Regions from separate parts of the Cystobacter fuscus genome, predicted to be linked through region 1. Evidence: riboswitches for the same ligand, from Rfam matches in the RefSeq annotation. Region 1 holds a riboswitch; the other holds the start of a gene.
What was found. Region 1 has a riboswitch for thiamine pyrophosphate ahead of thiC (phosphomethylpyrimidine synthase ThiC). Riboswitches for the same ligand answer to the same signal wherever they lie in the genome.
Positions count from the first base shown of each region.

Region 1 (14,231 bases):
CGGACGCGGACCTCGAGCCCTGCATCGTTGAATAGTTCACGAACCTCGTCGGAGAGGCGGCCTTTGTTGGGAAGGGCGATCTTCAGCATCGGAGAGAGACCTGGGGTGGGGACGGGCTCGGAAACGAAAAAAGCCCGTCCGGGGTGGGACGGGCTTTCGTTCACTGCGGCAGGTGCGGTGGGCAGTCTCTAGACATCGACCCAGGCATGCACACGGTGATCGGACCCGTCGGGGCCGAACCGATGATGATGCGCCGGATGATGGTGGACAGACACGAGGTGCACGGCTCCTTGCTAATGGAAAGCCCTTCCCCCGTCAACCGGTGGCACCAGATTGCCTTCATCCGCCCCTCCCGGGTCACGCTCGCCTGCCTGCTCACCTCCGCTCGCGCTCCTACCGCCCGCTCAACGGTTCATGACCCTGGAAGCTTTCCGCTTCGAGCGTTTCTCGTATGCTGAGGGAACGGGGCGGCGAGCGAACATCTCCGGGCCATCGAACAGCCAGGAGAGCTGAAAATCAGAGACGGGTTGGCCTTCTGTTGCCCGTTCCTCCTAGAATCACACCCCGTGGAAGCCATTCCTCCCATACCTCCCCGGATCCTCATCGTCGATGACGATGACTCCGTCCGCGACGTCATCTCCGTCCTTCTTCGGGAGGAGGGTTACAACTGCGTTGTGGCCAGTGGCTCCGAAATGGCCCTGGACCTCGCCGGCCAGGAAGAGACGCCCCTGGTCATCAGCGACATGAAGATGCCGGGCAAGGACGGCCTGTGGCTGCTCGAGCAGTTGCGCGAGCGCTACCCGGACACCTCCGTCATCATGCTCACCGGCTACGGGGACACCGAGTCGGCGGTGGACTGCCTGCGCCGGGGCGCGGTGGACTACCTGCTCAAGCCACCGAAGCTGACGGATCTCATCCGCGCCATCGAGCGCGCCCTGGCCAAGCGCCGCATCGAGCTGGCCCGCAAGCGCTACCAGAAGAAGCTCGAGCGCAAGGTGCGCGACCGCACCACCGAGCTGCGCAACGCCCTGCGCGACATCGCCCACACCTACCAGTCCACCCTGCTCGCCCTGGTGGCGGCGCTGGACGCGCGCGAGCACGAGACGTCGGACCACTCGCAGCGCGTGGTGCGCTACACGAGCGCCGTGGCCGAGCGCATGGGCATCAAGGGCCCGGAGCTGGAGGAGATCGGCCGCGGCGCGCTCCTGCATGACATCGGGAAGATTGGCGTGCCGGACGCCGTGCTGCTCAAGCCGGGCAAGCTCACGCCCGAGGAGTGGCAGGAGATGCGCAAGCATCCGGACATCGGCTTCCAGATGATCCAGAACATCCCCTTCCTCGCCACGCCCGCGCAGATCGTCCTGTCGCACCAGGAGCGTTGGGACGGCCAGGGCTATCCGCGCAACCTCCGCGGCCAGGAGATCCACATCGGCGCGCGCATCTTCGCCGTGGCGGACACCCTGGACGCGATGACGAGCGACCGGCCCTACCGCAAGGGGACCACCTTCGCCAACGCCATCGCGGAGATCCACCGCTGCGCCGGCACCCAGTTCGACCGCGAGGTCGTCCGGGCCTTCCTCGATATCGGCGAGCAGGCGCTCGTGAAGATCAAGGAGGACATGCAGAACCGGAAGCTGACGCTGGTGCAGGCCGAGGCCCACGCCCAGGAGGCCGAGGCCACGCTCGCCCGCCTGACCGAGGACATGGACGAGTTGGATCAGACCATCCCCGGCCCGGTGGGACCCACGGTGCGGCCGCCTCCGGCTCCGCCGGCGTCCAGCAGCACCACGGGCGCCAACACGCTCAACCAGGGAGTCGTCCTCTCGGTGCTCGCCGGGGGACGCCAGGGCAACCCGCGCGACTGACGCGCCTCGCACGGAGGCCCGGGCCTCCACAAGGGAGTGCCCGGAGGGGAGGCTCCGGTTTATAGAGAGCACCCATGAGCAGTCTCGCCCCCACCCAGGCCCCCTTGTCGCCCCCCCTGAAGGACGCCCAGGGGCGGACCATGACGTACCTGCGCCTGTCGGTGACCGACCGGTGCAACTTCCGCTGCACGTACTGCTCGCCGGCGAGCTGGGGTGGGAAGAAGGATCTGCTCTCGCCCGAGGAGTTCGAGCGCATCGTCTCCGTGTTCGCGGCCATGGGCATCCGCCGGGTGCGGCTCACGGGCGGCGAGCCGCTCATCCGCCCGGACATCCTCGAGGTGGCCCAGCGCATCGCCGCGGTGCCCGGCATCGGCCACGTGGCCATCACCACCAACGCGAGCCACCTGGCGCGGCTCGCCGGGCCGCTGCGCGAGGCGGGGGTGAGCCAGCTCAACATCAGCCTGGACACCCTGTCCGAGGCCACCTTCCGGCGCATCTCCAAGCAGGGAGACCTGGCGTCCGTGCTCGCGGGCATCGACGCGGCGGCGGCGGCGGGCTACGCCTCGCTCAAGCTCAACGTCGTCGTCATGCGCGGAGTGAATGACGACGAGGTGCCCCAGCTCATCGCCCACGCGCATGCGCGCGGCATGACGCCCCGGTTCATCGAGCTGATGCCCTTTGGTCAGGGCACCCCGGTGCCCACGGCGGAGCTGGTGGAGAAGCTCCGGACCGGGGGCCTGCCGCTCGTGGAGGACGAGGGGCCCCAGGGCCTGGCCGCGGGTCCGGCGCGCTACTGGCGCGCGCCCGGAGGGCTCGTGGGCTTCATCTCTCCCCTCACCCAGAACTTCTGCGGCGGCTGCAACCGCGTGCGCGTGGCCTCCAATGGAGACCTGCGCAGCTGCCTCGGGGGACGTGCCCAGGCGCCGCTGCACGCCCTCATCCGCGGCGGGGCCACCGACGAGGAGCTCGCCCTGGCCATCCGCCGGGCGCTCGGGGACAAGCCCGAGGGCCACCGCTTCACCGAGCCCGGCGCGGCGGCCAGCCTGCTGCCCATGATGGGCATTGGCGGCTGAGCGCTACTTCACCAGCCGGACGGTGGCCGGGTAGCGGTACATCTCGCCATTGTTGGCCTTGATGCCCGCGAGGATCGTCAGCACCAGCGCGACCAGTGCGACCAGCGGCGCCAGCACGAACCCGACCAGGCAGAACATGCTCAACGCGGCGATCCACAGGACCACCGTGACGGTGATCTGGAAGTTGAGCGCCTCCTTCGCGTGCTGCTCCACCCAGGCGGACTCCTTGCCCTTGGTGAGCATCACGATGAGCGGCCCGAGGAACGGGAAGCCAAACAGGCCCGCGATCAGCGCGCTCAGGTGCGCGAGCATTCCCCACGTCTTCTCGTCCGCCGTCGGCGACGGTGATCCGGTGATGAAACCCCCGCGATGCTGCGTTTCCATTTGAGCTTCCCTCTGAAGTTCGGACGGGCGCGGTCAGCGCGCCCGTCAACCCTCTCATTCTGTCATTTTCGGGACAAAAGTCACGAGGTTGGCGTCTCCTGGGGCGACGCGACTTCAAAGGTCGGGAGGACTCAGCGGTACACCTCGCCGCCGGCCTTCTTGAACTCCTCGCTCTTCTCCGCCATGCCCGCCGCGAGGGCCTGCGCTTCGTTCGTGCCCACCTTCTGGGCGTAGTCGCGCACGTCCTGGGTGATCTTCATCGAGCAGAACTGGGGGCCGCACATCGAGCAGAAGTGGGCCACCTTGGCACCTTCCGCGGGCAGGGTCTCGTCGTGGAAGGCGCGTGCGCGCTCGGGATCCAGGGAGAGGTTGAACTGATCCTCCCAGCGGAACTCGAAGCGCGCCTTGGACAGCGCGTTGTCGCGCGCCTGGGCACCGGGGTGGCCCTTGGCGAGGTCCGCGGCGTGCGCGGCGATCTTGTAGGTGATGACGCCCTCCTTCACGTCATCCCGGTCGGGCAGGCCCAGGTGCTCCTTGGGCGTGACGTAGCAGAGCATCGCCGTGCCGAACCAACCGATCATCGCCGCGCCGATGCCGCTGGTGAAGTGGTCATACCCCGGCGCGATGTCCGTGGTGAGCGGCCCCAGCGTGTAGAAGGGCGCCTCGCCACACACCGCGAGCTGCTTCGTCATGTTCTCCTGGATGAGGTGCATGGGCACATGGCCCGGCCCCTCGATCATCACCTGCACGTCGTGCTTCCAGGCCACCCGTGTCAGCTCGCCCAGCGTCTCCAGCTCGCCGAACTGCGCCGCGTCGTTGGCGTCCGCGATGGAGCCCGGCCGCAGCCCGTCTCCCAGGCTGAAGCTCACGTCGTACGCCTTGAGGATCTCGCAGATCTCCTCGAAGTGCGTGTAGAGGAAGTTCTCCTGGTGGTGCGCCAGGCACCACCTGGCCAGGATGGAGCCGCCCCGGCTGACGATGCCGGTGAGGCGTCTGGCGGTGAGCGGGATGTAGCGCAGGCGCACGCCCGCGTGGATGGTGAAGTAGTCCACCCCCTGCTCACACTGCTCGATGAGCGTGTCGCGGTAGAGCGCCCAGGTGAGCTCCTCGGCCTTGCCTCCCACCTTCTCCAGCGCCTGGTAGATGGGCACGGTGCCGATGGGTACCGGGGCATTGCGGAGGATCCACTCGCGCGTCTCGTGGATGTTGCGGCCGGTGGACAGGTCCATCACCGTGTCCGCGCCCCAGCGGATGCTCCACACCATCTTCTCCACCTCCTCCTCGATGGAGGAGCTGACGGCGGAGTTGCCGATGTTGGCGTTGATCTTCACCAGGAAGTTGCGGCCGATGATCATCGGCTCCAGCTCCGGGTGATTGATGTTGGCGGGGATGATGGCCCGGCCCCGCGCCACCTCGTCCCGGACGAACTCGGGGGTGATGTCGCGGGGAATGGCGGCGCCCCAGGAGTGGCCCGGGTGCTGGTGCGACAGCTCCACCGCGGCCTGGCGCTTCAGGTTCTCGCGCAGGGCCACGAACTCCATCTCCGGAGTGATGAGGCCCCGACGCGCGTAGTGCAGCTGGGTGACATTGGCGCCCGCCTTCGCCACCCGGGGCGCGCGGCGGTGGGCGAAGCGCAGACCGGCCAGGCGCGGATCCGTCTCTCGGGCGCGGCCATACTCGGAGGAGATACCCGGCAGTGCTCGCGTGTCCCCCCGCCGCTCGATCCACTCCTCGCGCACCGGCGGCAGGCCCCGGCGCAGATCGATCTGAGCGTCGGGGTCCGTGTACGGGCCGCTCGAGTCGTAGACGAAGACGGAGGGATTGGGCGTCTCCTTCACGTCCGGACCGTGGCCATGGCGCGTGGGCGTCTGGCTGATCTCCCGCAGGGGCACGCGCAGCTCCGGGTTCAACACGCCGGACACGTACACCTTGCGCGAGGCCGGCAGCGGCCCCCGGGTGATGCCCTGCAACACCTCGCCGTCCACCTTGAGGCTCTTCGATGCTCCGCTCACGTGACTCCTCCTCGGCACATGGCAAGAGAAGAGTCGGGCGTGGGAAGCCCGCCGCTTCCCTCCGCCGGTCCAAACCGGTTCAGGTTCCAAGGGTCGACCGCGAACACGGCCCTCTCAGCTCCTCACGGGAGCACCCCTAGCGACATGGCCCATGTAACCCGCGAGGACGTGCGGTGGCAACCGCCTCAAGCCACCAGGGGCAGCCGCAGCAGGAAGCGCGCCCCTCCGGACGGGGAGCTGGTCACCTCCAGCGAGCCCCCGTGCTGCGACACGACGGAGTGGACGATGGACAACCCCAACCCCGAGCCCTCCTCCTTCGTGGTGAAGAACGGCTCGAAGACGCGGGTGCGCAGCTCCGGAGGCACACCCGCGCCCGTGTCGTCCACGCACAGGCGCACCATGTCCTCCTCGCGTTGCGCCGACAGGCGCACGACACCCTCCTCGGGCGTGGCCTCCAGGGCGTTGAGGGTCAGGTTGATGAGCACCTGGCGCAAGCGCTCCTCCTCGCCCTTGAGCGGCGGAAGCGACTCCTCGCCCTCCAACTCCAGACGCACCCGCCGCGCCTCGGCCTTGCTGCCCAGGAAATCCACCACGCGCCGCAGCAGCGCCAGCACGTCCACCGGCTCCGGGCGGAAGCTCCGCGGCCGCGCGAACTGGAGGAAGTCCTCCAGCGCATGATCCAACCGGCGGATCTCATCGCGAACCAACAGCAGGGGATCCAACAAGGCCGGTTGCTGCTCGGTGGACAGCCGCCGCACCCGCCGCTCCAGCACGGCGAGCTGCAGGGCCGCGGCGTTGAGGGGATTGCGAATCACGTGCGACAGGCTCGCCGTGAGCGTGCCCACCGCCGCGAGCTTCTCCGTCACCTGCGCCCGGCGCGCCAGCTCGCGCTTCTCCGCCTGCAAGCGCACCTGACGCATGGTCTGCTCCAGCGTCAGCAACAACTCGTTGGGCGCGCAGGGCTTCATCAGGTAGGCGCACGCGCCCGCGCGCACCGCCGCCACCGCCGTCTCCAGCGTGGCGAAGCCGGTGAGCAACACCACCTCGCACTCGGGCACCTTCTCCTTCAAGTCCCGCGCGAGCTCCGTCCCATCCCCGTCCGGCAGACGCAAGTCCACCAGCGCCACGTCGAAGCCGTCCTGCACCCGCTCGCGCGCCTCGCGGCAACTGCTCGCACCGGACACCAGGTAGCCCGCGTCGCCGAGCAACTCCCGGAGATTGTCGAGGAAGGCCGCGTTGTCCTCGACGACGAGCACACGAGGGGGATTGAAGGAGGAGAGGCTCATGGGGCCCTGCTGTTAGCGCGAGTCGTGGGCTCGCTCCAGTGTGTCCAACAGTGTCTGGAGGTCGACAGGTTCGGAGAACACCGGCAGTGTGGGGAAGCGTGCCCGCAGCCAGCGCAACGCCTCACACTCCGACTCCCCGAGCCGCCGCGGAGGCACCAGCGCCGCGAAGAGCCGCGCCCCCGCGAGGTGCTCGGCGTCCTCCACCGAGCGCGCGGTGACACACGAGAAGCCGCGCGAGCGCAGTTGCTCGGCGAGGGTCTCGTCCCGCGCCGGCTCCCCCTCGATGAGCGCCACCAGTCCATCCCGGCGCGCGTGGGTCAACAACGAGACGAGCGGGGCGAGCGGCACGGGCTTGGGCAGCACCGCGAGCAGTCCCTCCCGGCGTACCGCTTCCAGCTCTTCCTCTCCCGGGTAGGCGGTGATGACCACGACAGCGAGACCGGGATCCACCTGGCGGATGTGGCGCACCGCCTGTGCCCCGTTCATGCCCGGCATCTTCATGTCCGTGAGCAGCGCGTCGAAGCGCCGGGTGCCCGCGAGCGACAGGGCCCGCGGCCCCTCCGTCACCACCGTGGCCTCGTCCCCCCCATCCCGGAGGATCTCCGCGAGGTTCTCCGCGAAGGCCAGATTGTCATCGAGCAGCAGGTAGCTCCTCATGGCGGACTCTCACGCGGAGTGCGGGGGAAGGGCGAGCCGGAGGACGAAGCGCGCCCCTCCCCCGCCCTGGGGGTCGTAGAGGATGGAGCCCCCATGGCGCTCGAGGATGCGCTTGACCAGGGGCAGGCCCAGGCCGATGCCCCCGGACTTGGTGGTCATCAGGGGCTCGAACATCCGGCGCCGGATGGTCTCGCTCACCCCCGGCCCCGAGTCCTCCAGGACGAGCACCACCGCGTCCGGCTCCGCCAGGCCCGACAAGCGCACCGAGCCCGTGTCTCCCACCGCCTGCACGGCGTTCTCCATCAGGTTGACGAAGACCTGACGGATCTGCCCCGGATCTCCCTCCAACGTGGGCAGCGACTCGAGCCCCTCGGCGAGCAGGGACACGCCCGCGGGCGCGTGCACCGAGGAGAGGGCATCCTTCCACACGGCCTCCAGCCGCAGCGACTCGCGCTTGAGCGGCCGGTCCCGGATCATGTCCAGCAGGTCCGAGACGATGCGGTTGGCGAGCGCCACCTGCTCGCCGATGCGCGCCAGGTGCTTGGCGGCGCGCTCCTCGCTGGCCAGGGGCCGGCCCTTGAGGATGAAGAGCGACGTCTCGATGACACCCAGCGGATTGCGCAGCTCGTGGCCGATGGAGCCCACGAGCTGGCCGAAGGTGGACAGTCGCTCGTGGCGCGCCTGCTGCGCGAGCAGATCCTCGCGAAAGGTGTGCAGCATGATGGCCAGATCCAGATCGAGGATCTTCCCCAACGCGAAGCTCATGGCCCGGAACCGCTCGGGCTGGTCCGCGTGGTGCTCGGCGATGAGGAGGTTGAACTCCTGCCTCAGCACGTTCATCGCGCCGAGCATGTAATGCTGGGGGAGCGCGACGCGCACATGCATGCGGCCGATCCGGCAGCGCGCCCGGTAGTAGTCCTCGTCCCAGGGGCCGCTGAGCAGCTGCTCCATCCAGGCGCGCAGCGACACCTTGAGATGGCCCACCTGGCTCTCGCCCGCGAGCGCCTTGCGCGCGCCCTCGTGCTCCAGGATGCGCGCATAGAAGACGTCCGCGATGGCGGGAAACCGCGGCCGCGCCACCTCGTGCAGTTCCCGGAGAAGCAGGCCATCGGCCGGCTCGAAACCCACGTAGCGCTTGAGTTCCTCGAACAAGGTTTCCGCCATGAGGAACACCTATGTAACGCATTGCTGAAAATTGAAACAACGCGGGCCCGGCCCCATAACCACCCGCCAACACTTCACCCGGGGAACGGCTCGGGCGGTCTGGAACCCGTTGGACCCGGTGGCTGGCGGTGGGCCGCGCTCCGGACTAGATGGGACGGTCCGGGCAGACCGTTCCACTCCTGGGACGGGGTCCGGCCTCGGGAGCGGCATGGATCTCAACGAACTCCTCGTCTTCGCCAAGGTCGTCCAGGCGGGCAGCTTCACGGCGGCGGCGCGTGGGCTGCACATGCCCAAGTCCACGGTAAGCCGGAAGGTGTCCGAGCTGGAGGAGCGCGTGGGCGCGCAACTGCTGCAACGCACCACGCGCCAGCTGCGTCTCACGGACGTGGGACAGGCCTACTACGAGCACTGCGCGCGCATCGTGGCCGAGGCGGAGCAGGCCGAGCTGGCGGTCACGCGCATGCAGGCCGCTCCCCATGGACTGCTGCGCGTGACGGCCCCACTCACCTTCAGCATCCTCGGGCCGATTGTCACGGAGTTCCTCCGGCGCTATCCCGACGTGCAGGTGGAGATGGTGTGCACGGATCGCACGGTGGACCTGGTGGACGAGGGGTTCGATCTGGCCGTGCGCGCGGGCAAGCTGGCCGACTCCTCGCTCATGGCCCGCCGGATCGGCAAGCTCGAGCGCGTGGTGGTGGCATCTCCGGACTACGTCCGGGCGAGAGGCGCCCCCAAGACGCCTCGAGACCTCGAGAAGCATGACTGCCTGCTCTTCGGCTCGTCCCGGGAGGCCAACCGCTGGACGCTGCACTCCGAGAGCAAATCCGTCGAGGTGCAGGTGTCCACGCGGCTCGCGGTGAACGAGCCGGACATGTTGCGCGGCATGGCCCTGGCGGGCGCGGGCATCGCCCTGCTGCCCAACATCTCCTGCGCCGAGGACGTAACGAGCGGACGTCTGCAACACCTGCTGCCCGACTGGACCGCCGCCGAGACACCCGTGCATGCCGTCTATCCCAGCAGCCGCCACCATGCGCCCAAGGTGATGGCCTTCGTGGAGCTCGCGCGCGAGCGCTGGGCCGCGACCTGGAATCCGATGTCCCGTGGATAGGACAGTGTGTCCCGGGGAGCACGTCTGGCGCGGGCCGGGTCCCACTCGCATGATGTCTGGCGAAGGAGACACGGCATCATGATCATCGTTCGGAATTCAGAAGCGCGCGGCCATGCGAACCACGGATGGTTGGACTCCCACCACACCTTCTCGTTCGGGGACTACTTCGACCCGTCCGCCATGGGCTTTCGCTCCCTGCGCGTCATCAACGAGGACCGGGTGGCCGCGCACAGCGGCTTCGGCGCGCACCCCCACCGGGACATGGAAATCATTACCTACGTGCTCAGCGGGCAGTTGGAGCACCGTGACAGCCTGGGCTCGGTGGGCGTGCTGCGCGCGGGAGAGATGCAACGGATGACGGCGGGCACGGGCGTGCTGCACAGCGAGATGAACAACTCGGACGAGGAGGTGCACCTCCTGCAGATCTGGATCCTCCCGGAGCGCAAGGGGCTGACGCCCGGCTACGAGCAGAAGGAGTTCCCACTCACGGAGCGCCAGGGCCGCTTCCGGCTGGTGGTATCCCCCGAGGGACAGGACAGCTCGTTGAAGGTGCACCAGGATCTGCGGCTGTACAGCACCGTGCTGGGCCGGGGAGAGAAGACGGAGTACACCCTGGCGCCGGGGAGGCACGCGTGGCTGCAGGTGGCGCGCGGCGCGGGCACGCTCAACGGCGTGACGCTCAAGGCCGGTGACGGCGTGGCCGTGTCCGAGGAGTCTCGGCTGGAACTCTCCGCCACCGAGCCGCTCGAGGCCCTGCTGTTCGATCTGGGCTGAGCCGTGGGTGAACGGAGGGCGAAGGCAAGGAGTCCAATGACCGCGGGTCAAACCTCCTTGAACTTCGCCCCCGTGGCGCCCATCCGCTCCAAGGCCTCCTTGAGTTCCTCGGAGACGATGAGCGCGATGGTCCACCCCCAGGTGCGAAACACCTGGGCGTCACCAATCTTCGAGGGATCGATGCGCATGCCGGACACGTCCCGATACTGTCCGACCTTCTCGGGCCGCCCATCCTCCGGCATCCAATACTCCACCTCCTCGGAGGCCTGGTCATCGATGCACTGGATGAGCCGTGTGGCAACGAGGATGCAGAACGGGTCTGGCTGCCCTGGGATGTCCACCGGAAGAAGCTGAACATCACGGGGAGCCAATTCCCTGAACAGGGCTGCCACCCTGGCGTGAACGACCGGGATGCTGAAGCCCGCGAGGGTGAAGTCGAGAGCCCTGCCCGGGCGACCAACGGGAAGCGTCAATCGTCCCGGGTCCGCGACCGGCAGGCCTTCTCTGAAGCTCCATGGGTTATCCACCTCTCGGCCCTGTGGATCCGTGGGATTGCCAAGATCCCAGCCTCCAGAGCCATCAACCTCCTGAGACAGCTTGAAATACTTCTTCGGAATGCGAGTCGTCTCCATCACTGGCTCCGGGTCACCAACTTGTTGAGTGAGGTGCCCTCGGTCGAGAGAAGCTTCGCCAAACGTCTCCAGCCCTGGATGAGCGTCCAGAACGTATCCACTCCGATGTAACAAATGAAACTGGCCGTCACGACCGTCGCGATCCCCTTGGAGAACACGGGTTCGGGTGCCATCCACATCGAAGCGTAGAGGGTCATCGTCCAGAGGATGGAGGCCTTGATCGCCTCGGGATCGGCCATGTCCTTGAACGCCTCCATCATCTCGGGAATGACGGCATCGATGGCGAAGGACATGGCGAGGGCGTAGCGGCTATCCCCGCTGAGGAGAGGGCTGTTCATCAGCACCCCCCGGCAATCTCCAGGCTTCCCGATGGCCTCGCAGAACCGCAGGTACTCCCGGGTCACTCGAGCATCCACCTCGGCCCATTGAGAAGCCGGGGGCTGCCCATCCAGGGGAACGACAGTCTGGCCTCGGCCCATGTCGAGGCGCACGACGCGTGTGGCGCTACACGCGGACAGTAGGACCAACAGCAAGAGTACGCCGATCAGACGAGGTGCCATGAGCCGCCCTCCAGATGGAGTAAGGCTCCATCCTACGGGCTCGTCACCCCATGAACCGCCCCGGAGCCCGGTCCACCCGGGCTCCGGTGTCCCGCGGCTCAGTGGCTCGCGGGCTCGGAGATGCCCTCGAGTGCCTTGCCCACGCGGCGTCCACTCTCCTCACCCGCCAGGTCGCCCAGCGCCACGATGCCCACGAGCTTCTTGTCGCGATCCACCACGATGAAGCGGCGCAACTGCAACTCCTCCATGCGCTCGAGCACGTCCTCGGCTTGATCGTCCTCGAAGCAGTATTGGATCCCCTTGGACATGATGGCGGACACGGGCGTCCGGGCCGGATCCATGTCCTCGGCGATGGCGCGCACCACGATGTCGCGGTCGGTGATCATCCCCTGCACCCGCTTGCCGTCACAGATGGGAATGGGCCCCACATCCAGGTCGCGCATCTTCCGGGCCGCCTCGCGCACGGTGTCGTTCGGACTGATGACCTCCACGTTGCGCGTCATCACTTCACGGATCAACCTCGCCATGTCCGCTCCTCCTCATGGGGGCCCGGAGCGGGCTCCCCGCGTGTTCACGCCAACGGTTGGGCGCCTCACGCGGGTCAACCAGTGGTCCGCCGGATGCTGCCTGGAAGGTAACCAGACACACATCCGCTTCGCGGCCTAACGCCCCGCGCTCGCTGCGCTCCCCGAAACGTGGCTCTCGAGCCTCGCGAGGATGTCCCGGGCCCTCGTCCAAAGGATTGATCCGCCCGCGTGGGGATCCACCGTGAGGGTCGCGTTCGGCAGGCGGGCGGCCAGGGTGGCGCCGAAGTCGGGCGAGTGGACCGTGCTCGTGTCCAGGCCGCCGTACCAGAGGTCCACCTTGACGGAGATGCGCTCCGGCTCCACCAGCCAGGGGCCCAGCGCGTTGACGAGATCCCTCGCGTACCCGCGCGCGCCCTGGGAGAAGCCCTCCCGCAGGCAGCGCTGATACGCCGCGCCGAAGGGCTCGCTCAGGTAGAGCGCCCGATCGCGCTCGCCACTCATTCCGAGGATGAGCTGCCACAGTCCGTCCGCCGTGGCCATCTCCGCGAAGGACTGCTCGAAGCCCTGGGGATCCCCCCGCGCGGCACGCACCATCGCGGCCACGTCGGGGTGCAGCCTGGGAGCCAGGGCCGGCCAGGCCAGGTCATCCTGTCCGGACACGATCGCCACGGCCTTCACGAACTCCCGGCCCGCGAGGGCCAGCGCGAACGGCGCGCCCTGGGAGAAACCCACGGCGGTGACGTCCCGCAGCGAGCCCAGCGCCAAGAGGAGCTGCCGCGTGTCCTCCACCCAGGAGGCCAGGGTCTTGCCGGGATGCGCGTCGGACGCGCCGAGGCCGGGCCGGTCGATGGCGATGAGCCTCGAGCCGAGCTCCGCGAGATGGTTCGCGCCGAAGCCGAGTGAGCCGCTCATGGCGGCTCCCGTGCAGAACAGCACGGGGAGACCCTCGGGGGGTCCCCATTCGGACCACGCGAGGACGCGGCCATCGCCCAGGCGCAGGGAGGACCGCCGCTCGGGAGGAAGGACACCGGTATTCATGCGGCGGATGATACGGGCGACCCTTCCCTCGGAAAACGCGGGAAACGCTCACCGACAAAGAAGGGTAGCCCGGCTCGACGACCCGGAGTGCTACGCCAGCGACGCCGCCGGGCCGAAGAACTCGTAGTGGCACTGCTGCTCGGGCACGCCCAGCTCCCTCAAGGAGCGCTGGATGGCCGCCATGAAGGGCTTGGGGCCGAGGAAATAGACATCGATGTCCCGCGCCTCGGGCAGCCATCGCGCGAGCAGCTCGCGATCCAGCAGTCCGACGGCATCCGGCTGGGGCGCCCCCTCGGTGACCTGGGAGTAGCAGTAGAAGCGCCGCAGGTGGGGATGCTTGCCGGCCTGCGCGTCCACCCACTCGCGGAAGGCGTGGACCCCGGCGTTGCGCGCGCAGTGGATGAAGTGGATGGGCCGCCCCTGGGGCAGGGCCGCCGTCAGCATGGCGAGCGTCGGGGTAATGCCCACGCCACCGCTGATGAGCACCAGGGGTTTGGTGCTCGGGCTCAGGGTGAACTCGCCCGCGGGAGGGAACAGCTCCAGCGAGTCCCCCACTCCCACCCGATCATGCAGGTGGTTGGACACCTTGCCGTTCGGCTCGCGCTTGACGCTGATCCGGTAGGACTCGCCATTGGGCACCGCCGACAGCGAGTAGTTGCGGCGCATCTCGACGCCGTCGATGACGAGCCGCATGCCGATGTACTGCCCCGGCACGAAGTCCATCAGCGGGCCACCATCCGCGGGCGCCAGGTAGAAGGAGATGATCTCCGCGCTCTCCTGCTCCTTGCGGATGACCCGGAACTCGCGCCCGCCGCGCCAGCCGCCGCGCGCCTGGGCCGTCTCCTCGTAGACCCGCTCCTCGCTGGAGATGAGCAGATCGGCCAGTTGCTGGTAGGCGGCGGCCCACGCGGCGATCACCTCGTCCGTCGCCACCTGTGCCCCGAGCACCTCGCGGATGGCGCGCAGCAGGCACGTGCCCACGATGGGGTAGTGCTCGGGCAGGACCCGCAGGGCCACATGCTTGTTGATGATCTGCTTCATGAGCCCGCCGAGCTGCTCCAGCTCATCGATGTGGCGGGCGTAGCGCAGCACGGCATTGGCCAGGGCTCGGGGCTGGGCACCGCTGGCCTGGTGGGCCTGATTGAAGAGCG
Region 1 is NZ_CP022098.1:4,585,136-4,599,366, reverse strand. It holds gene hisG (ATP phosphoribosyltransferase) at 1-89, opposite strand, end outside; gene CYFUS_RS18960 (HD-GYP domain-containing protein) at 567-1,865, shown strand; gene moaA (GTP 3',8-cyclase MoaA) at 1,940-2,938, shown strand; gene CYFUS_RS18950 (DUF4870 domain-containing protein) at 2,942-3,322, opposite strand; gene thiC (phosphomethylpyrimidine synthase ThiC) at 3,454-5,334, opposite strand; TPP riboswitch at 5,374-5,482, opposite strand; gene CYFUS_RS18940 (sensor histidine kinase) at 5,520-6,620, opposite strand; gene CYFUS_RS18935 (response regulator) at 6,633-7,277, opposite strand; gene CYFUS_RS18930 (protoglobin domain-containing protein) at 7,287-8,441, opposite strand; gene CYFUS_RS18925 (LysR family transcriptional regulator) at 8,650-9,549, shown strand; gene CYFUS_RS18920 (pirin family protein) at 9,628-10,323, shown strand; gene CYFUS_RS18915 (imm11 family protein) at 10,371-10,940, opposite strand; gene CYFUS_RS50690 (hypothetical protein) at 10,955-11,299, opposite strand; gene CYFUS_RS18905 (CBS domain-containing protein) at 11,614-12,042, opposite strand; gene CYFUS_RS18900 (alpha/beta fold hydrolase) at 12,178-13,080, opposite strand; gene hmpA (NO-inducible flavohemoprotein) at 13,171-14,231, opposite strand, start outside.

Region 2 (14,231 bases), 1.9 Mb from region 1:
GTGGAACAGCGCATCCTCTCCTCTCGGAGTGAAATCGGCCCATGCGTTGGACAGGGCTGGCGGCTCTCACCTACACTCGACCCCCCAGCCTCACGCCACTGCCCAAGGTCCAGACATGCCCACCATCAGCAGGGTCATCATCTTCGGGGACAGCGTCTCCGATATCGGCAACATGAAGGCGCGCAGCCTGTCCAAGCTCCCCATGGTGCAGCTCAACAAGTGGGGCCGCTTCTCCGACGGCAGGAACTGGGTCGACTACTTCTGGGAGTCCCTCGGCGGGAAGATGTTCGACCCGAACGATGTGAAGGCCACCCTGGCGGAGTCGAAGCGGCACATGAGTCTGACGACCGCCGGCTCCGGCGGGCAGCGGAAGATGGAACTCGTCAACTACGCCGAGGGCGGGGCCGTCGGCTGGCACAAGTCCGACGGAGAGAGCTGGGGGGGATACTTCACGTCCTCCCTCCTCTCGACACTGAAGGAGCAGGTGAAGAAGTACAAGGCCGAGCGCGACAAGAAGTGGGACAGCGTCTTCCTCGACAAGGAGACCCTCTTCATCATCTGGATTGGCGCGAATGACGTCGTCACCGTCAATCGAGAGCCCGAGGCGATGCCAGGAGTCGCGGAGTACATCTTCAGCCAGGCCTGCGCCCTCCTCGATGAAGCCAAGGGCTCCCACGTGGTCATCATCGGCCTTCCCGATCCGCAGTACATGCCGCGCTTCTCCCCCAAGGACTCGGCTTCGCTTCGAAAGAAGATCTCGGCGGGCGCGCGCAACTTCAACAACCGGCTGTCGGAGCTGGTCGACACCGACGTCAAGTTCAACTACCTCCCCACCCGATCGACGATCGAGTTCTTCGACATCGGGCAGGTCCTGGGTCCGAAGTTCCTCGCCGAGGAGGGCTTCGCCCCATTCGCCCAACCGAAGAAGTTCAAGAAGGGGGACAAGGTCGGCAAGCTGATCGAGACCGCACCCCTCCTCCAGTACACCGACACGGCGCTGGACGAGGACTTCGACTTCGGCAGCGTCTCCGATCTCCTGCACCCCACCGAGGGGGTCTACTCGACGATCTCGGACGTCGTGACGGCGTACCTCTCGAAGGAATGTCACTTCAGCTTCGGCCGATAGGCAGCGACCCCGACCATGGGAGCATCCATCCTCGCGGCATGCGCAGCTCCCCGGCAATCCGCTCCCGCGATCGTCGGCTGGAGTCGGTACTGACAAATCTGGTCACTCCACTGGCCAGATTTGTCACTTCACAGGGAGCAGGCAGGCAGGTATCCAGGAATGCCGGCGGTTTGGCGGTGCCCAAACCGTTGGCATTCCGGGTGCTTTGGGCACCACGGTCGGTAGGAGCCCCTACCGGCCTTCATCTCACCCCCAAGGAGAACCATGCTGAGCAACATGTCCCCGACTTTTTTCAATGGACTGGCGGCCGTCACGGTGGCGATTCCGATCCTGGCCTGGAGCAGCGGCCTGCCGGTCCACAACGTCCGCTCGTCGGCCATCAGCTTCTTCTATGAAAGCAACCACACCCAGAACCAGTCCACCGACTACAACGTGGGAGCGAGCTCCGCGACGTTCGTCTGGCAGGAGAAATCGTTGCACGGATTCGGCAACCTGAGCACGAAGGGCTCGGCCAAGGACGGGACAGGCCACATGTTCGAGCTCAAGCTGGTGCGCATCACTTCCAGCGACGCCACTTCGATCAATGGCGAATGGGACGTGTTCAAGGATGGCGATCCCACGTGCGCCGGATGCAAGGGTTATCTCTACGTGTCCTCTCCGGCAGACAGCTACCAGTATCTCAAGGGCTACGTCGACAACGGCAAGGTGGGCTACTCCTTCTCTGGAAATCTCGACCCCAACACCCGCTACGACTACTGAGAAGCTCCTGATGGAGTGACAGCGGGGTCGCCCGCGGCGACGAGGGCGATGTCTCCGGGCCAGATCGCGGCGAGTCGTTCCGCCGCCCTCCAGGCACGAAGGCCGGAGCGGCACACGAGCACGGCGCGCTGGCCGGGTTCGGGCAGGTCCATACCGGGGCCGACCTGGGCCACGGTCAAGCGCCGCGCGGCGGGGTGGAGCAGCGGGGCCTCCTCCGCCCCGCGCAGGTCGATGGTCAGGTCTCCTGGCGTGATCTCCGAGGGGGAGACGAAGCGCGGCGCCCGCGCGGGCTCCTCCGCCCCGTCGAAGCGGAAGCCGCCCGCGCGGAAGGTCGCGGCGTCGAAGGTGACGAGCCGCCCGAGGACACCCGTCTCCCCAGCCAGCAGCGCCAGCGCCATCTGCGCCTGCAGCGCGCCAATCACACCCACGACGGGGCCGAGAACGCCGGTTTCGGCACAGCTGCCCAACCGCTGTGGCAGGTCGGGAAAGACCGCGCGCAGGCTCGGCGCGCCGCCGCAGAAGCCGCCCGCATGACCCTCGCGCCCCGTGACGGAGGCGGAGAGGAAGGGCAGGCCCCGCGCGAGGCACAGGTCCGAGAGGATGTAGCTGACCGCGAAGCTGTCGGCGCAGTCGAGGATCAGCTCGCCCCCCTCGATGAGCTTGGGGGCGTTGGCGGGCTCCAGCGCGGCCATCACGGGCTCCACCACGCTCTCCGGGTTGAGCCCGGCGAGGTGGCGGGCACAGGCTTCGGCCTTGGGCTGGCCGAGGTCGCCCATGCGGAAGAGCGTCTGGCGGTGCAGGTTGCTCTCCTCCACCCGGTCGGGCTCGACGAGACGGATGTACCCCACCCCCGCCCCGACGAGATATTGCAGCACCGGCGCGCCGAGGCCCCCTGCCCCCACGACGAGGAGCCGCGCCGCCCGGAGCCGCTCCTGAGCACCCTCCCCCAGCACGGCGGTCTGGCGGGCATAGCGGCTCATCGCGTCACCTCGAGCCATTCGGAGATCCGTGCCTCGGGGTTGGGGTTCAACGTGATGTCGGTCACGACCGAGACGATGTCGGCCCCCGCCGCGAAGACACCCGGGGCACGGGCGGTGCTCATGCCGCCGATGGCGACGAGGGGGAGTGCGCCAATCAGCCGTTTCCATTCCGTCACCCGTTCCAGCCCTTGTGGGTGCCACTTCATCTGCTTGAGGACGGTGGGATGGACCGGCCCCAGCGCGACGTAGTCGGGCGAGAGCGAGAGGGCACGGTCGAGCTCGGCGGGGTCATGGGTGCTGATGCCGAGGCGCAGCCCCGCGCGGCGGATGGCGGGGAGGTCGGCACCGTCCAGATCCTCCTGGCCCAGATGCACCCAGTCGCAGCCCTCCTCGATGGCGATCCGCCAGTGGTCGTTGACCACCAGCACGGCGCCGGCCTCGCGGCAGAGGTCGCGAGCAGCGGCGATCTGGCGGCGCAGGTCGTCCGGCGCGCGGTCCTTGAGGCGGAGCTGGACGAGCTTCACGCCCAGGGGGAGCGCCCGGGGCAGCCAGGCCACGTCGTCGAAGATCGGGTAGAAGCGGTCGAGCGTCACAGGAAGGCCTTTCCGAGCACGGGGGTGGAGGGGGCGGCCATGTCGCGCGGCGGCATCGGGTCGGCGCCGTGGGCGAGACGCCCGGCCTCCAGCGCCTTCGCGAAGCCCTCGGCCATCGCCGCGGGATCTCCCGCCCTGGCGACGGCGGTGTTCAGGAGCACCGCGTCGAAGCCCATCTCCATCGCCGCGGCCGCCTGGCTCGGCAGACCCAGCCCCGCGTCGATCACCATCGGCACGTCGGGGAAATGCGCGCGCAGGCTGCGCAGGCCGTAGGGATTGAGCAGCCCCAGCCCCGTCCCGATCGGCGCGCCCCAGGGCATCAGCACCTCGCAGCCCACCTGCAAGAGGCGGTCGGCGAGCACGAGATCCTCGGTCATGTAGGGGAAGACCTTGAAGCCCTCGGCCACGAGGCTCCGCGCCGCCTCGACCAGGCCGAAGGGATCGGGCTGGAGCGTGTCGGCATTGCCGATCACCTCGAGCTTGATCCAGTCGGTCTCGAAGAGCTCGCGCGCCATCTGGGCGGTGGTGACCGCCTCGCGGGCGCTGTGGCAGCCCGCGGTGTTGGGGAGCACCCGCACGCCGAGCCCCGCGATCAAGCGCCAGAAATCCTGCCCCGCCCGCGCGCCCCCCGCCTCGCGGCGAACCGAGACGGTGGCGACACCCGCGCCCGAACGGCGGAAGGCCTCGGCCAGAACGGCGGGCGAGGGATATTGCGCGGTGCCGAGCATCAGGGGCGAGACGACTTCGGTTCCGTAGAAGACCGGCATCGGCTCAGCCTCCCTGCCGGGGCGTCACGATCTCCACCCGGTCGCCCGCGACGAGCTGAAGCCCGTCGCGCGCGGCGGCGGGCACGAAAGCCTCGTTCACCGCGGTCGCGACCCTGGCATCGCCATGGCCCAGTTCAAGGAGGAGCGCGCCGAGCGTCTCGCTCGCCGTCTCGCGTGTCTCGCCGTTCACGGTGATCTTCATTGCAGGAGCTCCACGGGTTCGCCGGACAGAAGGTGGTCGGCCGCCATCCGCGCCAGGACCGGCGCCATCAAGTAGCCGTGGCGGTAGAGGCCGTTGAGGAAGAGCGTGCCGTCGCGCCGGATGAGACGCGGGACGTTGTCGGGGAAGGCGGGCCGCGCATCGGTGCCGATCTCGAGGATCTCGGCCTCTCCGAAGGCCGGGTGCAGCGCATAGGCGGCGCTGAGGAGCTCCATGACCGAGCGCACGCTCGCGCGCCCGCGCTCGGCGCTTTCGATCATCGTGGCGCCGAGCATGTAGACCCCACCGCCGCGGGGGACGAGGTAGACCGGGATGCGCGGGTGGAGGAGCCGGATCGGACGCGAGAGGGCGAGGTCGGGGAGGCGCAGCACGAGCATCTCGCCTTTCACGCCGCGCAGCTCGGGGAGCGAGTCGCGCGCGGCGAGGCCCCGGCAGTCGATGCGCTGGCCCTCGGGCGCGGTCTCCGCGAAGGCGACGCCGAGCGCCGCGGCACGGGCGCGCAGGGTGGAGAGGGCCACGCGCGGCGTCAGATGCGCCTCGGTCGGGAAGAAGAGCCCGCGGTGGAAGCGGCCGTCGAGCTCGGGCTCGAGCGCTGCGAGCGCCTCGCCGCCCATCCACTGGTGCTCCCGCGTCCGGGCGGCGAAGCGGTCGAGCTCGGCCCGGTCGCGGCCCAGGGCGAGCACCAGCGTGCCGCGGCAGATGACCTCCACCCCTTGCGCCGCCCACCAGTCGGCGGCCGTCTGGCCGAGCCGGATCACCGGCTCCTCGGCCGTCTCGCCCTCGCAGAAGGGGGCGAGCATCCCACCCGCCCACCAGGAACAGGCATGGGGACCTGGTTCGGGCTGGGGATCGACCAGCGTCACCCGCCCGCCGCGGCTCGCGAGTTCGACGGCGGTGCACAGGCCCATGACCCCAGCGCCGAGGATCGTGTAGCCGCTGGTTGTAGGCGTCCGCATCGTGCTTCCTCTCTTCGAGAACCGGCGAGGGTTCAGAGGAAGCTCCGGGGCCACGACCGAGAGATCGCGCTCCCCTGCTGCTCTCCGTTCCCTACGCCGGTCCTAGCCGGATCAGGTTCGATGGGTTGGCGCCTGGCCTCTCAGCCCCCGGGAAGGGGCACCCCAACGGAATGGCTCATGGCTAGCAGCCGGGCGACGCGACGGCAAGGGGACTCCCGCGCCACCAGCGCCATGACAAGCCGGGTCCGCGCACCCGACCAAAAAACGCCTTAAGCTGCTTAATCCATAAAATCCGTGTAATCTCGTCATTACCCCCAAGGAGAAACGTCTGATGCAATTCCTCCGTGCAGGATTGTTAAGTATTGGCCTGCTGGCGCTGCTTCCCGCCGACGCGTGGGCGCAATGGAGCGTGTCCTCGCCCAACGGCTCGATCAGCATTTCCGTCAACCGCAGTTCCGCCGGCGCCCTGAGCTACTCCGTCACGCAGGGCGGAGCCGTGGTGATCGAAAGCTCCGCGTTGGGTATCAGCACCAGCATCGGCGATTTCTCGAGCGGTGTGAGCTTCGTCGGCCGGAGCGACACCGTCATCAACGAGAGATACTCCCTGCCCGGCCGGAAGAAGGCGAGCTACGTCAACAACGCCAACGAAGCGCTCCTGCGCTTCTCGAAGGGCGGTCAGGAGTTGCAGTTGGTCATGCGCGCGTATAACGATGGCATCGCCTATCGCTATCGCGTTCCCGGAAGCGGCTCCCTCACCATCTACGGTGAAAGCAGCGCGTTCAACCTGCCGGACGCGGCGACGGGTCATGCGCAGTCCTACGTGTCGAACTACGAAGGCTACTACACGGCGCGCAGCAGCTTCATCACCGGCAATTTCGGCATGCCGGTCCTGGCAACGGCGGGCAGTCGGTGGATGCTGCTGGCCGAAAGCGACATCGGGGGGAGCTATCACACGGCACAGCTGGCCGGCGGCAGTGGGAACAATTTGCGGTTCGTCTGGCCGACCGCGGCGAGCGTGAATGCGTCGCGGCAGTTCAATAGCCCCTGGAGGCTCGCGGTCATCGGATCGCTCGCCAACATCGTCGAGTCGACCCTGGTCGAGAATCTGAGCGCACCGTCCCAACTCGCCGATACCTCCTGGATCCGGCCGGGCCGCGCGGCCTGGTCATGGCGAGCGGGTGGCAATCAATCAGATTACAACACGCACGTCGCGTTCATCGACTCCGCCGCGTCGATGGGCTGGGAGTATTACCTGGTTGACGACGGCTGGCAGGAGAGCTGGGTTCCGTCGCTCGTCAGCCATGCGAACACGAAGAACGTCGGCATCTGGCTCTGGGTGAACGACGAGAACGTCAAAACCGAGGCGCAGATGCGCACGCTGTTCAGCCGCTGGTCGGGCTGGGGAGTGCGTGGCATCAAGGTCGACTTCTTCGATGACGATCATCAGGCCACGATGCAACTCTACGAGAAGCTCGCCCAGGTCGCGGCGGAGTACCGGTTGCTCGTCAACTTCCATGGATGCACCAAGCCGAACGGTCTTGGCCGCAAGTGGCCCCACGTCCTCAGCCAGGAAGGCGTCTTCGGCGCGGAACAAGGAGAACTCTCCGCGTCGCACAATCTCTCGTTGATCTTCACCCGCAATGCCATCGGGCCCATGGACTACACGCCCGGCGCCTACTCGAACTCCGGCGGACAGACCACCTGGGCGCATCAGACGGCGCTGCTCGTCCTGTTCTCGTCCTACGTCCAGCACTACTCCGACCATGGGGCGATGTACCACAACAGCATTGCCCGAGAGTTCTTGCGCGCACTTCCGTCGACCTGGGACGACACACGCCTGCTGGAGGGAAATCCGAGCCAGTACGCCACGCTCGCGCGCCGGCGGGGAGATGACTGGTACGTCGGCACGATCGTCAGCGGTACGGGCAGGACGGCGGCGATTCCCTTGTCGTTCCTGACCACCGGCACGAGCTACACCGCGCACATCTATACGGATGGGACCTCGGACAACGACATCGCGTACCAGGTGCAGTCGGTCACGAGCAATAGCGTTCTCAACCTTCCCTTGAGAGCGAACGGTGGAGCGGCGATCCGTATCACGGCCCAGAACGTGCCAGTGGTTCCGAGCGCCATCTACAAAATCATCAACCGGCAGAGCGGCAAGGCGCTCGTCATCCAGAACGCTTCGAGGTCCGACACCGCGGAGGCCATTCAGTGGGACTACCTCGACAGCACCACCAACGATGAATGGCGCCTGGTCGACGTCGGCGGCGGATACTACAACCTGGTCAATCGCAACAGCGGTAGAACACTGGACGTCAGCGGCGCCTCCACCACGGCGGGAGCGCACCTCATCCAGTACACGAGCCGGGGTAGCGCCAATCAAGAGTGGCAGCTCGTCGACGTGGACGGCGGTTACGTCCAGCTCGTGAGCCGGAGCAGCGGCATGGTCGCCGACGTGGAAGACGGCGCCACGACCAATGGTGCGAACGTCATTCAATGGCCGTGGAACGGCGGCGCCAACCAGCAATGGCAGTTGGTGCAGGTCGGCAGCATTCCCTGATGTTCGCTGACCACGACGCGCTCTCGCGCACCGGTCTGGATTCCACTCCGGACCTCCTGCGGTGGCAAATGGCATCCTTTGACAGGTCCCGCCTGTCTTCCTTATTGTCCCAGGATGCGGAACAGGCTCCGGTGCGTCATCGCCGCCATGCTCTCGGCATGCACCCTGTTGGGGGTGCTGCTGGTGATGAACTTCGCCCCCATCTTCCTGTGGTCGATCACCCCCAGGACGCCCTTCAACGAGGCGCGTCCCCCCGCACCGCCCGACTACACCCAGCCCTCCGCCTGGAGCGCACTTCCCGAACTCCATGATCTCGCGGACACGGTGCTCCCGTCGAGCCCGGGCATCGATCAGTCCCAGGCACCCGTGGATGTCTTCTACATCCATCCCACCACGTATGTCGGTGGCGAGTGGAATGGCCCTGTCGATGAGGTGTCCCTCAACACGGCGACCGACCGGGTGGCGACACTCATTCAAGCAAGCGCCTTCAACGCCTGTTGCGCCATCTACGCGCCTCGCTACCGACAGGCGAACCTGACCGCCTTCACCGAGCGGAGTGCGGAGGGCCTGGCAGCGGCGGAGCTCGCCTACCAGGACGTCGCCGCGGCGTTCCGCTACTGGCGGGAGAGATACAATCACGGACGGCCCTTCATTCTCGCGGCACACAGCCAGGGAACCGTGCATGCCCGACGCCTCCTGCGTGAAGCCGTGAGCGGGACGCCACTCCGGCACCAGCTCGTCGCCGCGTATCTCCTTGGGATTCCGATGCCGGAGGGTGCGCTCCGGCAGAGCCTTCCCGACATTCCCTTCTGCGCGTCACCCGAGCAGACCGGCTGTCTCATCAGCTGGAACGCACGCAGTGCCGGCTACGCGGAGCGAATCCAGGTGCGGGATTCCGTGACGGACACAGAGTCCACGGGAGACCGCTCCCTCTGCGTGAATCCCCTGACCTGGCGGCACGACCCGGAACCGGCCCCCCGGGAGCAAAACGAAGGAGCCGTGTTCCTCGAAACGACCCCACCCCACGTGATGCCAGGTCTCACCGGTGCGCACTGCAAGGAGGGGAGGCTGGAGGTCCTCGTCGGCGGCGAACTGCCACGGGACCTCATGAGCCGGCTGCTCGACCACGCGCTGGGCAAGGGCAACCACCATCCCGTGGAGTTCCAGCTCTTCTACATGAACATCCGCCGCAATGCCTCCGAGCGGGTGGCGGCGTTCCTGCGCACGAGCGCCACCACGAACACACGGAGTGCCCCATAGATCCGACACCCTTCCCGGGACACCTGCGAGGCGGCGAGGCCTCGCCGGGGCACCCCACCCGGCGCTCGGTGGACGCACTCGCCGGGGTCAGCGCACCTCGAATTCGTAGATGCGCGTCGCCGGGTCGCCGTTCTGGGACGGGGTGGTCACGTTGAACTTGATGTAGCGCGCCGAGGTGGCGCTGATCGAGTGGGTCGAGGCGTCGGCGGTGTTGTTGGTCACCGTCACCGGGGTGCTCCAGCTGGTGCCATTGCTGGAAGTCTGGATGGTGAAGGCCTTGGTGTTCCAGGTGTTCGATTCGCCGCCCGCGCCGGCATGCCTGACCACGAAGCTGCTGACCGTCTGCACCGAGCCGAGATCGACCTGCAGCCAGGACGGAGAGGTCAACGAGCAGAACTTGTCGGTGGTGCCGCCGGAGACGCTGCCGTTGACCGCCTTGGCCGGCGTTTCGTTGCTGTTGCAGGCGCTGGAGCCGGTCGCCGGCTTGTTGAGCGCCAGGTTGACGTAGCCGGCGCCGACCGAGACGGTCTGGGTCTTGGTGTGGCTGGCACCGCCGTTGTCGGCCACGGTCAGGCTGACGTTGTAGTTGCCGGCGCTGGCGTAGACATGACTGGGGTTGGTCGCGGTCGAGCCGCTGCCGTCGCCGAAACTCCAGCTGCGCGAGGCGATGCTGCCATCGGCGTCGCTGGAGGAGTCGCTGAAGGTCGCGGTCAGTCCGCTCACGGTGAGGCCGAAATTGGCCACCGGCGGAGTGTTGCCGCTGACCGCGGTGTTGATCGCCGCCGCGTACTGCGCGGTCGTGCCCTGCGACCAGCACTTCTGGATGTCGTCATACAGCCACATGAAGCCGCCGCCGATGCCAGCGGTGGCCTTCCAGTTGCTCATCTTGCTCTGTACCGTGGTCGGACTGTCGCCGCTGCCGCAGCCGGTGCCGTGGCGCGACCACAGGCCCGGGTCGACGCTCATGCCCATCGCGGTGTTCCAACTGGCCGGATTGTTGCCAGCGCCGCCGTCGTACACCTGCAGGTAGATGTTATCGACCGCGCTGCCGAGGTTGTCCTTGAGGTTCTTCCAGAAGGTCTGATTGGTGTAGGGAGCGAAGGTGATCTTGTAGCCCAGTCCGATCAGCATCTGCCCGAACTGGGTGGTCGGGGAGAGGTCGTAGGCACTCTCGTCGTCGAAATTCACCGCGTCGGCGCCGGTGACGGTCTTCAGCACCTGGAAGTTGCGGTACAGGATGCTGTTGCTGCCAGTGCCGCAGACGATGGTGCTGCCGCAGCCGGCGGCGGTGCCGTTGACCAGCCTGGCCATGCGCTCGAAATCGGGAACACTCCAGGCGCCGGTCGACACTTCGATGCGATTGACCGAGGTCGGCGCGGTCTTGAGCGTGGCCAGCCGCGTCGGCCAGGCCGGGTCGCCGATGTAGGCGCCGTTCTTGACCACCGGGATGTCGTTGTAGACCAGGTCGCCGTTGTCCTCGATGTGGAAGCTCCACAGCATCACGGTGGTGAAGCCCGAGCCGCGCAGGTCGTCCATCACCGCGGTGCCGCCGGAATAGAACGGGCCTCCGCCGTAGATCATCGAATCGGCATGGGCCGCCGGCGCGCTCGCGGCCAGGGCGAGGGCGGCGAGCGCCGGCCAGGCTCGGCGGGCGGGACGGAGGTGGGACGAGAGTTGATTCAACTTCGGCATGGTGCGATCCCTTGCAATGAGCGTCATGGACGCAATGGCATCGATGTCGCCGGCCTCGGCGACGGGCCAACATTGCGAGCGCCGAGAGCGGAGCGTCGATATATTGGATCGACTTAAACAGGGAAACAAGGTTTTAACTGGATGCTGGTCGGATGACAGGGGGCTTGGGCCCGTGGGCAACCGCGGCCCGGCGCTCAACACCAGGCGAGCCACAGTAGCCCCTGCGCCGGGGCCCGCCGCTTCAACACGCACATCCGGGACCCCGGCGGCACGTCTTGCTACACGAGATACAGGAATCCCCACATGGACACCCTCGCGTGCAGACCTTGCAACAACCGCGAGAGGGCGGAGAGGTGGGCTCGTCCGGCGGAGCGTCCCACGTCGGCGGGGGCTCTCGCGTGAGGTCCACATCCGGCTTCGCCGCGGTCGGAGAGGGGGTGGACTCCGCTGGCTCACGCTTCGTGGGCACCACGTCCGGGCTCACCTTCGCCGTCCGCTTCTTCTTCTTGCTCGGGACGGGAGCCGGCGGTTCCGAAGCAGGGGTGGGTTGTACCTGCATCACGGGGGAGGCAGGGGGCGGGTTCGTCGGAGCCCGGGTACCCGGGGCCGTGCACATCGCGCAGGAACCGATCAACACCAGACCCAGCAGCACGGAACCACAACCACTACCCGAGGCTTTCTTGGAGGCCATGCCCCGAGCCTAACCCGCCACGAGACCGGCCCGCACACCACGCCCTTCCTCCTTTCGTGGTATTGACAGGAACGGACCAGGAGAACACACTTCCTTGCAAGCCGCGCAAGGATTTCGAGAGGAATTCGACCTCCGTGGGTGCTCGTCACGCGCGTCCGGGTTGGGTTTGACTCGTCAGCGAATATTGACCCTCCCTCGTGAAGGGGGTCGCGCCCCCCACACATCGAGCGATTCCAAGGGCTTCCACCGCGAGAGCATCTCCCTGAAGCCTGGACGCAGTGCTGGCACCCTTCTCGCACGTGGAAAAGGGCGCATCCCGCCGCTGAAACGGGTACCGCGAAGGCTGCACCATCCGGGAATCGTCGTTCAACTTGTGAGCCATTTTGTCTTCGAGGGAATCATGCGTACTCTCCAACTCTCCATCGCGATCGGCCTCCTGACGGGGGCCCTCGGCTGCGGCAACGCGTCGGAACCCTACCGCGATACGAAAACGACCCGGTCCATCGAGGGGCTGGTGACGGCCGACGAGCTGGCCATCCGCCAGGCCATCGAGGACTACGCGAACGGGTTCATCCAGGAAGACATGCAGATGCTGTTGGGTCTCTGGGACACCGTGAATCCCAGCAGCGTGACCTATGTCGCGGCGGAGCTGAACCAGCCCATCGTCGGGGTCACCAACCTGGAGCCCTACTACCAGAGCTTCCTGGACACGCTCATCATCAACAGCGGAGACATCAGCAACCTGCAGATCTTCCAGACGGGAGACACGGCCTACGCCTTCTGCAACTACACCTGGGTCTATGAGAACAGGCCGGGGAGCGCGGAGATGGTGCAGCCCACTCGCGCGACCTTCGTCCTGGTCAAGCGCAATGGGCAATGGCTGTATCAACACTTCCACGAGTCCATCTCGTTCGATTACGAGCCGCCCACCTCGCTGAGATAGATCTTCGTCCAGGCGGTCCCCGTCGCATCCCGTCGTGCGGCGGGGACCCGGCTCGAAATCAGAGTCTTTCGTTCATGACATCTCATCATGAACGAAAGAGCTACCTGGACGAAATGGGGCGATTCACGCCCTCAGTTCCAGCATCTGAAACCCAGCCAGGAAAACCCCTGGCCAGTGACCGACATATCGCTCAGGATACCCGTTTGGTATCCGTGATAGCCGCAGACCTCGTTCGCGGCGATATTGGATTCATACCAGAGCCAATAGATGGGAACGCCGGGGAGGGTTCTCCCTCCGAAGCTGAACCGCGTGTCATTGGAAGCAACGGACACGACCTGAACATTCGTGTTCGCGAGGCAGAACAAGCCGGTCAGACCATTGGCGCGGTCCTGGTGGCCCGTGAAGAATCCCGTCTTGTATCCCCGCCCCTGGCACAGGAACATCGCGGCCCTGTTGCTCCAGAAGTAGATCTGCTCACCGGGAGGGTCTTCATTGGACCTGTCATTGCCCCATCCCACGGTGTTGTAGAGTTCGGCGTTCGGAATGTCGAACCAGACAATCATGTCGGAGCTGAACACGAACTTCATCTTCGAAACCGCTCGGCACCATCGAACCAGATTCAAGTTCCCTCCACATCCTTGTTTGTGCTCGTCCACCAAGGGCCGCTCTTTCTCAAGCCCTGGGGTGACGACCCTCTACCTGTTGCGCCAAACGAATGCTGTAGTGCCTCCCCGAGAACGGCGTACAAGCAAGGTGCTCCACACGCACGAATGTGCTCAGAATACAAGATGCCTGAAACCACCCAAATCGACCTTGGTGGCATCTGGTCGCTCGATGCCGAAGGCCAACGGCCGGATCTCAAGATCACCCTACCGGGCGACGTCCATTCCGCTTTGCAGGAACAGGGCCTCATCCCCGATCCCTACTTCGGCAAGAACGAAGCCGAGGTGCAGTGGGTGGCGCACAAGGATTGGAGACTCTCGCGCAGCTTCCGACTGGACGCCTCCGATTTGGATGGAAGCTGGTATCTCGACCTGGATTTCGTCGACACGGTCGCGACCCTCCGCGTCAATGGAGAGAGGGTACTGGAGGCCGACAACTGCTTCCGCCGCTATCGGCCCGACGTGTCGAAAATCCTCGTCGCGGGAGAGAACACGATCGAGGTGCTCCTGCATTCCCCAGTCAAGGCCGGCAAGGCGGTCCATGATCGGCAGCCCTTCGAGGTGCCGTGGACCAGGAACTCGCCGATTCCATACGGAAACATGTTGCGCAAGCCTCAATGCCACTTCGGCTGGGACTGGAACATCGCGCTCGCGCCGCTCGGCCTCTACGGCTCGGTCAAGCTGCGCAAGATGGACCCGGCACGCATCGAACATCTCACGGTCAAGCAGCGCCATCTGGCGAACGGCTCGGTCGAACTCGACGTCGTCCTGACCCTCTTCGCCGTAGACCCGTGCGTGCTGCCGGTCGAATTCGAATTCGACGGCGAGACGGTGCGGCTCGATTGCGGTGCGAATGCCGGCGAGACGGTGCTCCACCGACTCTTCGTCGTCGAGCGACCGCGCCTCTGGTGGCCTGTCGGCAGCGGCAAGCAGGAGCTCTACGAACTCAAGGTCACGATCCCTGGCGAAACCGTAACCCGCCAGATTGGCATCCGCACGATCGAGCTCATCACCGACAA
Region 2 is NZ_CP022098.1:2,713,920-2,728,150, reverse strand. It holds gene CYFUS_RS11355 (SGNH/GDSL hydrolase family protein) at 116-1,126, shown strand; gene CYFUS_RS11350 (hypothetical protein) at 1,391-1,885, shown strand; gene CYFUS_RS11345 (HesA/MoeB/ThiF family protein) at 1,879-2,865, opposite strand; gene CYFUS_RS11340 (thiamine phosphate synthase) at 2,862-3,458, opposite strand; gene CYFUS_RS11335 (thiazole synthase) at 3,455-4,225, opposite strand; gene thiS (sulfur carrier protein ThiS) at 4,230-4,427, opposite strand; gene CYFUS_RS11325 (FAD-dependent oxidoreductase) at 4,424-5,401, opposite strand; TPP riboswitch at 5,473-5,576, opposite strand; gene CYFUS_RS11320 (glycoside hydrolase family 97 catalytic domain-containing protein) at 5,733-7,964, shown strand; gene CYFUS_RS11315 (DUF3089 domain-containing protein) at 8,079-9,224, shown strand; gene CYFUS_RS11310 (PKD domain-containing protein) at 9,312-10,916, opposite strand; gene CYFUS_RS11300 (YybH family protein) at 12,008-12,550, shown strand; gene CYFUS_RS11295 (hypothetical protein) at 12,682-13,137, opposite strand; gene CYFUS_RS11290 (beta-mannosidase) at 13,339-14,231, shown strand, end outside.
Region 2: another riboswitch for thiamine pyrophosphate. It lies ahead of CYFUS_RS11325 (FAD-dependent oxidoreductase); the one in region 1 lies ahead of thiC (phosphomethylpyrimidine synthase ThiC).